Deinococcus aerius: one gene and its partner. Each later gene encodes a partner of the first gene's protein in a complex. Links are inferred from orthologs where the notes say so. Each region holds a gene or a part of one and is shown on either strand. Other genes may lie near its edges.

Region 1 (3,176 bases):
ACCTGGCGATCAGCGTCTCGGGCGCCGTGCTGACCTGGCGCCACCGGGCCCCCGTCAAGATGGCCTGGACGACACCGGGCCTCGCGCTCGTCGCCAGCCTGGCGGCCTCGCATGGGCTGCACTACCCAGAGGTTCTGGGCGCCTACGTGCTCAGCGCCCTCATCATGACGGGGCTGGGCGTGACGGGCGCCTTCGAGCGGGTCACCTCGCGCATCCCGCCCGCGCTGGCGAACGCACTGCTGGCCGGGGTGCTGCTGCCCTTCGTGCTGGGCGCCTTCCGGGCGCTGCCCCAGGCACCGGTGCCGGTGGGCGGAATGCTGCTGGTCTTCCTGGCGGGACGGGTGTGGTTCACGCGATGGGCGGTTCCGGCAGCGCTGATCGCGGGGGCGGGGCTCTCGCTGGCGGTGGGGGCCGTGGGGCCGGTGGCGGGTGGAGGCCTGGGCACGCTCGTCTGGACCACGCCACAGTTCAGCCTGCGCGGGGTGCTGACCCTCGCGCTGCCCATGACGGTGCTGACGCTGGCCTCACAGCAGCTTCCGGGGGTGGCGGTGCTGCGAACTTGCGGCTTCGCGCGGGTGCCGACCTCGCCGCTGATCACGTGGTCGGGCGTGGCGAGCCTGCTCTCGGCCCCCTTCGGGGCGCACACGACGAACCTCGCGGCGATCACGGCGGCCATCGCGGCGGGCGAGGAGGCGCACCCCGACCCGGACCGGCGGTGGATCGCGGGGCTGAGCGCGGCCTTTTTCTACCTGACCCTGGGTGTGTTCGCGGGCTGGGTGGTCGGGGCGGTGGGGGCCGTTCCCGCGCCCGTGGTGGCGGCACTCGCCGGGCTGGCCCTCGTGTCCACGACCCTGTCGAGCGTCACGGCGGCCCTGAATACGGAACGTGGGCGCGAGGCGGCCTTCCTCACCCTGGCGGTCACCGCGAGCGGGGTGACGTTCCTGGGCGTGGGGAGCGCGGTGTGGGGGCTGCTGCTGGGCGGGGGGCTGCGCTGGGCACTGGGGCGGAAGTAGGCGCGTCGCCTCCCGCCCACGGCTCCCCTTTAGACTGCCCCGCATGGACCTCGACGCCATCCGCGCTCAGTTCCCGCCCCTCGCCTCGGGCCGCGCCTACCTCGACAATGCGGCGGGCGGCCTGCTCCCCTCACGGGCCATCGCCGCGATCACCGAGCACCTCAGCCGCTACGGGGCCACGAATGCCATGCCGGGGCACCGGCCGGGGCAGGAGATTCTGGCGCTGAAGGGGCGCGCGCGGGAGGCCACCGCCCTCTTCCTGAACGCGCAGCCCGAGGACGTGGCGCTCGGCCCCAGTGCCACTGCCCTCGCCTTCCGGCTGGCCGCCGCCTTCGCCCGGCTGTGGGGCCCTGGCGACGAGGTGATCCTGAGCGGCCTGGAGCACGAGGCGAACGCGAGCCCCTGGCGCGAGCTGGAGAGGGTGGGGGTGAAAGTTCACGTCTGGCACGCCCGGCAGCCCGACATGCAACTTCATCCAGATGACCTCGCGGCCCTGCTCTCGCCCCGCACGCGGCTGGTGGCGGTGACGGCGGCGAGCAACGTCCTCGGGGTGAGCGTGGACATTCCGGCGGTCGCGGCGCAGGTCCGCGCGGCGGGGGCGTGGACGGTGGTGGACGCCGTTCACGCTGCCCCGCACGCCTTTCCCGATGTGGGGGCCTGGGGCGCGGACTTCGTGATGTTCAGCCCCTACAAGGTCTGGGGGCCGCACCTAGGGGCGCTGTGGGTCTCGCCGGAGCACCGCCCCCACCTCCCCTGGCCGCGGCTGAGCTTCGTGCCGGAGGGCGACATCACCGGGCTGGAGTACGGCACGCCCCAGTTCGAGCTGCTCGCCGGATGGCTGGGCACCCTGGACTACCTGCGCGAACTCGGCGGGCACGGGACGCTGAGCCGCGAGGCGCTGGAAGCCGCCTCGGCCTGCATCCGGGAACTGGAGGAGCCCGTCGCCCAACGCCTCCTGAACGGCCTGCTGGGTATCCCGGGCGTCACGGTCTACGGCCCGCAGACGATGGAGGGCCGCATCGGCACCGTCGCCTTCCGGGTGGAGGGCGAGGCGCCCGAGCTGACCGCCGCCCGGCTCTCGGCGGACGGGGTGGACGTGGCGGCGGGGCACTTCTACGCCGTGCAGCCGCTGAGGGATTTGGGCCTGTACCCGCAGGGGGTGGTGCGCGCCAGCATCGGGCACTACACGAGCCTGGAGGACGTGGAGCGGCTGCTGGCGGGCATTTGAGGGAGAGCGGCCTGAAGACCCGTTGGGCGAATGGAGGCGGCTCCCTCACCCCGCCCTGTTGCAATGTCCCCATGACGACGGGGGGCGAGACGACAGGCGAGGGCAGCGAGAGCCTTGAGGTGCGGAAGGCCCGTGTTCGGCAGATGATCGACGAGGGCCGCGAGGAGGAGCTGTCCGAGGAGGATTACCGGTTCGCGGGGGGGAACGGCCTGCTGGAGGAGGGCCTGGCGGAGGCTTGAGGACGGGTCTTCCTGGAGCACGGACTCTGGGAAGGGCGCCTTCCAGTCTTGCCGTGCATCAGCCTTTTAAAACCGTGGCCTCGGCGGGTCGTCCAGCGTCATCCGCTCGTCGGTCTCGTCGGCCCAGACGAGCATGTTCGTCAGGCGGGCGGACCCGAAGGTGGTGGCGAAGGCCACGTCGCTCGCGTCGCGGCCCTGGGCGATCAGCACGCGGCCGATGCGGGGGACGTTGTGGCGGGCGTCGAAGGTGCGCCACTGCCCGTCCAGGAACGCCTCGAACCAGGCGTGGAAGTCCATGGGAACGTCGCCGGAGTCGAACTCGATGTCGGGCAGGTAGCCGCACACGTAGCGGGCGGGGATGTTCAGCGCGCGGCAGAAGGCGACCCCCATGTGGGCGAAGTCGCGGCACACGGCCCGCTTGCTGTCCAGTGCCTGGCGGGCGGTCGTGCTGGAATTGCTGCCCGAGGCGTACACGCACTCGTCTTGCAGGAAGTCGCAGATCGCCTGGACCTGCGCCCAGCCCCCCTGAATGTTGCCGAAGCGGGTCCACGCCTCGCTGCTCACCAGGTCGCTGTCCACGTAGCGGCTGGGGAGGAGGTACGTGATCGTCTCGTCAGGCAACTCCTCCACCAGATGCTTGCGGAGGTTGGGGAGGACGGGATCGGGCCTGCGCGTTACCTCCGCGATCAGGTCGTG
Region 2 (3,230 bases), on another replicon or contig:
TGAACTGCCCGGTCGTGATCTTCTCGTGCGGCCCCGCCCGCGAGCAGACGTACGGCGAGGTCCGCTGGGGGTGAGGGGCAGCCAGCCTGACGGCTGAAAGCTTTCCCTACAGTCCCCCCTCCCGCCCGGGCCTACACTCGGGCTTATTCACTCGCGCCGCCCCCCGGCGCGGGAAGGAGAGCCCTACCTTGACCATTCCCCCCACCATCAGTGCCGCGGACGAGCGGCAGGAAGTGCCCGGCCTGCGCGCCCTGACCCAGGACTGGCTCTCGGCCATCGGCGAGGACCCTGACCGCGAGGGATTGCAAAAGACGCCGCACCGGGTGGCGAAAGCCTGGAGCTTCCTGACGGCGGGCTACCAGAAGACGCTCGCCGACGCCGCCGGGGACGCCGTATTCGCCGCCGACGGCTCGGAGATGGTGATCGTGAAGGACATTGAGTTCTATTCCATGTGCGAACACCACATGCTGCCCTTCTACGGCCGGGCGCACATCGCCTACATCCCCGACGGCCACATCCTGGGCCTGAGCAAGTTCGCCCGCATCGTGGACCTGTACTCCCGGCGCCTCCAGGTGCAGGAGCGCATCACCACCCAGATCGCGGACGCGGTGGAGGAACTGCTGAATCCCCGCGGCGTGGCCGTGCTGATGGAGGGTATCCACCTGTGCATGGCGATGCGCGGCGTGCAGAAGCAGAACTCCAGCACGACCACGAGCGCCATGCGCGGCCTCTTCAAGGAGGACGCCCGCACCCGCGCCGAGTTCATGAGCGCGGTGCAGACCACCCTGAGGGGGCGCTGAAAGGCCGTTCACCGTCCCCGGGTGGGGGCCCGCCGGTGTGGAAACAGTGAGAATGGGGCCGCTAGAGTTGGGGTATGCATGACCAGAACGAGTGGGAGGCCCTGCTTCATTTCGGTCATACGGTCGGGCCGATGCACCCCCGGTTGGTGCCCTCCACCTGGGACCTCCTGTTGATGCGGGGCGTGGAGCGGGTCCGGCTGCACCCCTACGCCGTCCTCCTCGGTGGCAGCACGGTGTACCTGCTCGGCCCGCACCCCGGGGACCTCCCGCGCGGGTTCGCCCTGCGCGACGGCTGGGTGAGCCTGGAGGGGGCCGACGAACGCGGCCAGCGGGTCCAGCTCGGCGGCCTCCCCGCCCGGCTGGTGGAGATGTATCTCTATGTTTCCGACCGGCTAGGAAGCGGCCCGGGACGGCGCTAGGAAGCCCTCACCACCCACCCGAGGACGGGGCGCGTGGGCGGGGGATCAAAGAGCCCTGGTGCCCCACGCCCTTCAGGCCCCCGCCAGCGCCGCCTCCAGCGCGTTCCAGGCGAGCAGCGCACACTTGCGCCGGGCGTGCAGGCGGCTCACGCCCGCGAGGGCCACGAGGTCCCCCAGCCCCGGGTCGGGCGGAGCCTCGCCCATCACCATCGCGCGGTAGCGGGCGGCGAGGGCGCGGGCCTCGTCCAGCGACTTGCCCGCCAGCGCCCCCGTCATCAGGCTGGCGCTCGCCTGGCTGATCGCGCAGCCGCGCCCGGTGAAGCGCACCTCGGCCACCCTCCCGGCCAGTGGCCGCACCCAGACCGTGACCTGATCGCCGCAGCCGGGGTTGTCGAGGGCGGCGTGGGGGGCTCCCTCGATCTCCCCCTTCCCGCGCGGGTGCCGCTCGTGGTCGGTGATGATCTGGCGGGCGAGGGCCTCGGGCAGCACGGGCCTACTCCTGGGGCTGGGCGAGGCGCAGCGCGGCGGCACTCAGCATGCGCACGCCCGTCTCCAGGCTGGCCTCGTCGAGGGTGAAGCGGGGGTGGTGGTGTGGCCAGCGGCTGTCGGCCTCGTCGCTGCCCGAGCCCACGTTGAAGTACGCGCCGGGCGCCTTTTCCAGGTAGGCGCTGAAATCCTCGCCGCCCATCGTGGGCTTGGCGTCCTCGTAGTGCTCGGGGCCGACCGTCTCCAGCGCGATCTCCTTGAGCTGCGCCGCCACCCAGTCCGTGTTGATGACGGGCCGGTAGCCGAACTCGTACTTGAAGTCGTAGTTCGCGCCGTGGGCCGCCGTGATGCCCTTGACCACCCGCTCGATGAGCCCCGGGGCCCGCTGGCGCAACTCGGGGTCAAAGGTCCGCACCGTGCCCATCAGCGTCGCCGTGTCGGGGATGACGTTATGGGTGGTGCCGCTCTGGAAGTAGGTGATGGAGACGACGAGGGCGTCGAGCGCGGCCACGTGGCGGCTCACCACATGCTGGAGGTTGGTAATGACCTGCGCCCCCACCGCGATGGGATCCACCGTCTGCTCGGGGTGCGCCCCGTGCCCGCCCTTGCCCTGAATCGTGATGTGGATGGTGTCGGGCGCCGCCATGAAGGCGCCCGGCTTCACCACGACCTGCCCGACCGGGAGCTGGCTGTTGAGATGCAGGCCCGTCACCACGTCCACCCCGTCCATCAGGCCCGTCTCCATCACGAGTTCCTCGGCGCCGCCCGGCCCGATCTCCTCGGCGTGCTGGAAGATCATGCGGACCTCGCCCGGCACCTCCGCCGCCTGTTCCGACAGGAGCTTCGCCACGCCGAGCAGGATCGCCGTGTGCCCGTCGTGGCCGCAGGCGTGCATGGCGCCGGACTTCTGCGAGCGGAACTCGAAGGTGTTCTCCTCCTCCATGGGCAGGGCGTCGATGTCGGCCCGCAGCAGGACGGTGCGGCCCGGCTTCCCGCCCTTCAGCACGGCGAGGACGCTCGTTTCGGTGGGGCGCGACACCGTCAGGCCCGGCATCTTCCGCAGCTCGGCCTCGATGTACGCCGCCGTCTCGTGCTCGTGAAAACCCACCTCGGGGTTCATGTGCAGGTGCCGCCGCCACGCGACAAGCTGGTCACGGAGGGCCGTCACCCTGTCCACCGTTTGTGTCATGCCTCAGTGTAGGCCCGGCGTCCACGTGGGGGCCCGTTTTTCTGGACGGTGCGTTCGAGCGTGCACGGGGCTGAGCCCGGCCTCAGCAACTTTTCCCCCCGAACGGTCGTACTGGGGGCATGAAAAAGACCCGTTCGCAAAAGGGCAAGTTCAGCAAGTGGATGGTCTACGCGCCGGTCGCGCTGGAAGTCATCGGCCTGCTGCGCCGCAACCAAAAGGCCAAGCGGGGCAAGTACACCAAGATTCGCAAGCGCGACCGCGCCCTGGATTTCCTGCTGGGGCAGGCGGAGCGCCGGTTGGGGAAGCAGCGGGGCGCCCGGCGCTGGTAGGGGGAGG

Evidence for each region.
Region 2: the proteins of DAERI_RS05315 (region 1) and sufU are in contact, whole or in part, in a solved structure (PDB 5XT5), measured with the Bacillus subtilis proteins. The link is inferred for Deinococcus aerius from one-to-one orthologs.

What each region holds. Positions count from the first base shown.
Region 1 is NZ_BFAG01000003.1:83,116-86,291, forward strand. What follows is about bases 282-3,148. They hold DAERI_RS05315 (cysteine desulfurase-like protein), read left to right. Parts: upstream 282-1,056; coding sequence 1,057-2,241; downstream 2,242-3,148. Other genes in these bases: DAERI_RS05310 (benzoate/H(+) symporter BenE family transporter), read left to right, coding at 282-1,013; DAERI_RS22320 (hypothetical protein), read left to right, coding at 2,313-2,480; DAERI_RS05320 (transglutaminase-like domain-containing protein), read right to left, coding at 2,547-3,148. In the rest of the region: more of DAERI_RS05310, read left to right, coding at 1-281; more of DAERI_RS05320, read right to left, coding at 3,149-3,176. UniProt on the Bacillus subtilis protein: Type II cysteine desulfurase that acts as the initial step in the SUF-like Fe-S cluster assembly pathway.
Region 2 is NZ_BFAG01000011.1:81,680-84,909, forward strand. Bases 1-2,921 are described here. They hold sufU (Fe-S cluster assembly sulfur transfer protein SufU), read right to left. Parts: upstream 1,709-2,921; coding sequence 1,292-1,708; downstream 1-1,291. Other genes in these bases: DAERI_RS14985 (adenylosuccinate synthase), read left to right, coding at 1-74; folE (GTP cyclohydrolase I FolE), read left to right, coding at 189-800; DAERI_RS14995 (hypothetical protein), read left to right, coding at 875-1,219; DAERI_RS15005 (M20 family metallopeptidase), read right to left, coding at 1,713-2,894. In the rest of the region: DAERI_RS15010 (hypothetical protein), read left to right, coding at 3,014-3,223. UniProt on the Bacillus subtilis protein: Part of the SUF-like system that mediates the biosynthesis of iron-sulfur (Fe-S) clusters. Acts as a sulfurtransferase and thus transfers sulfur from SufS to SufB.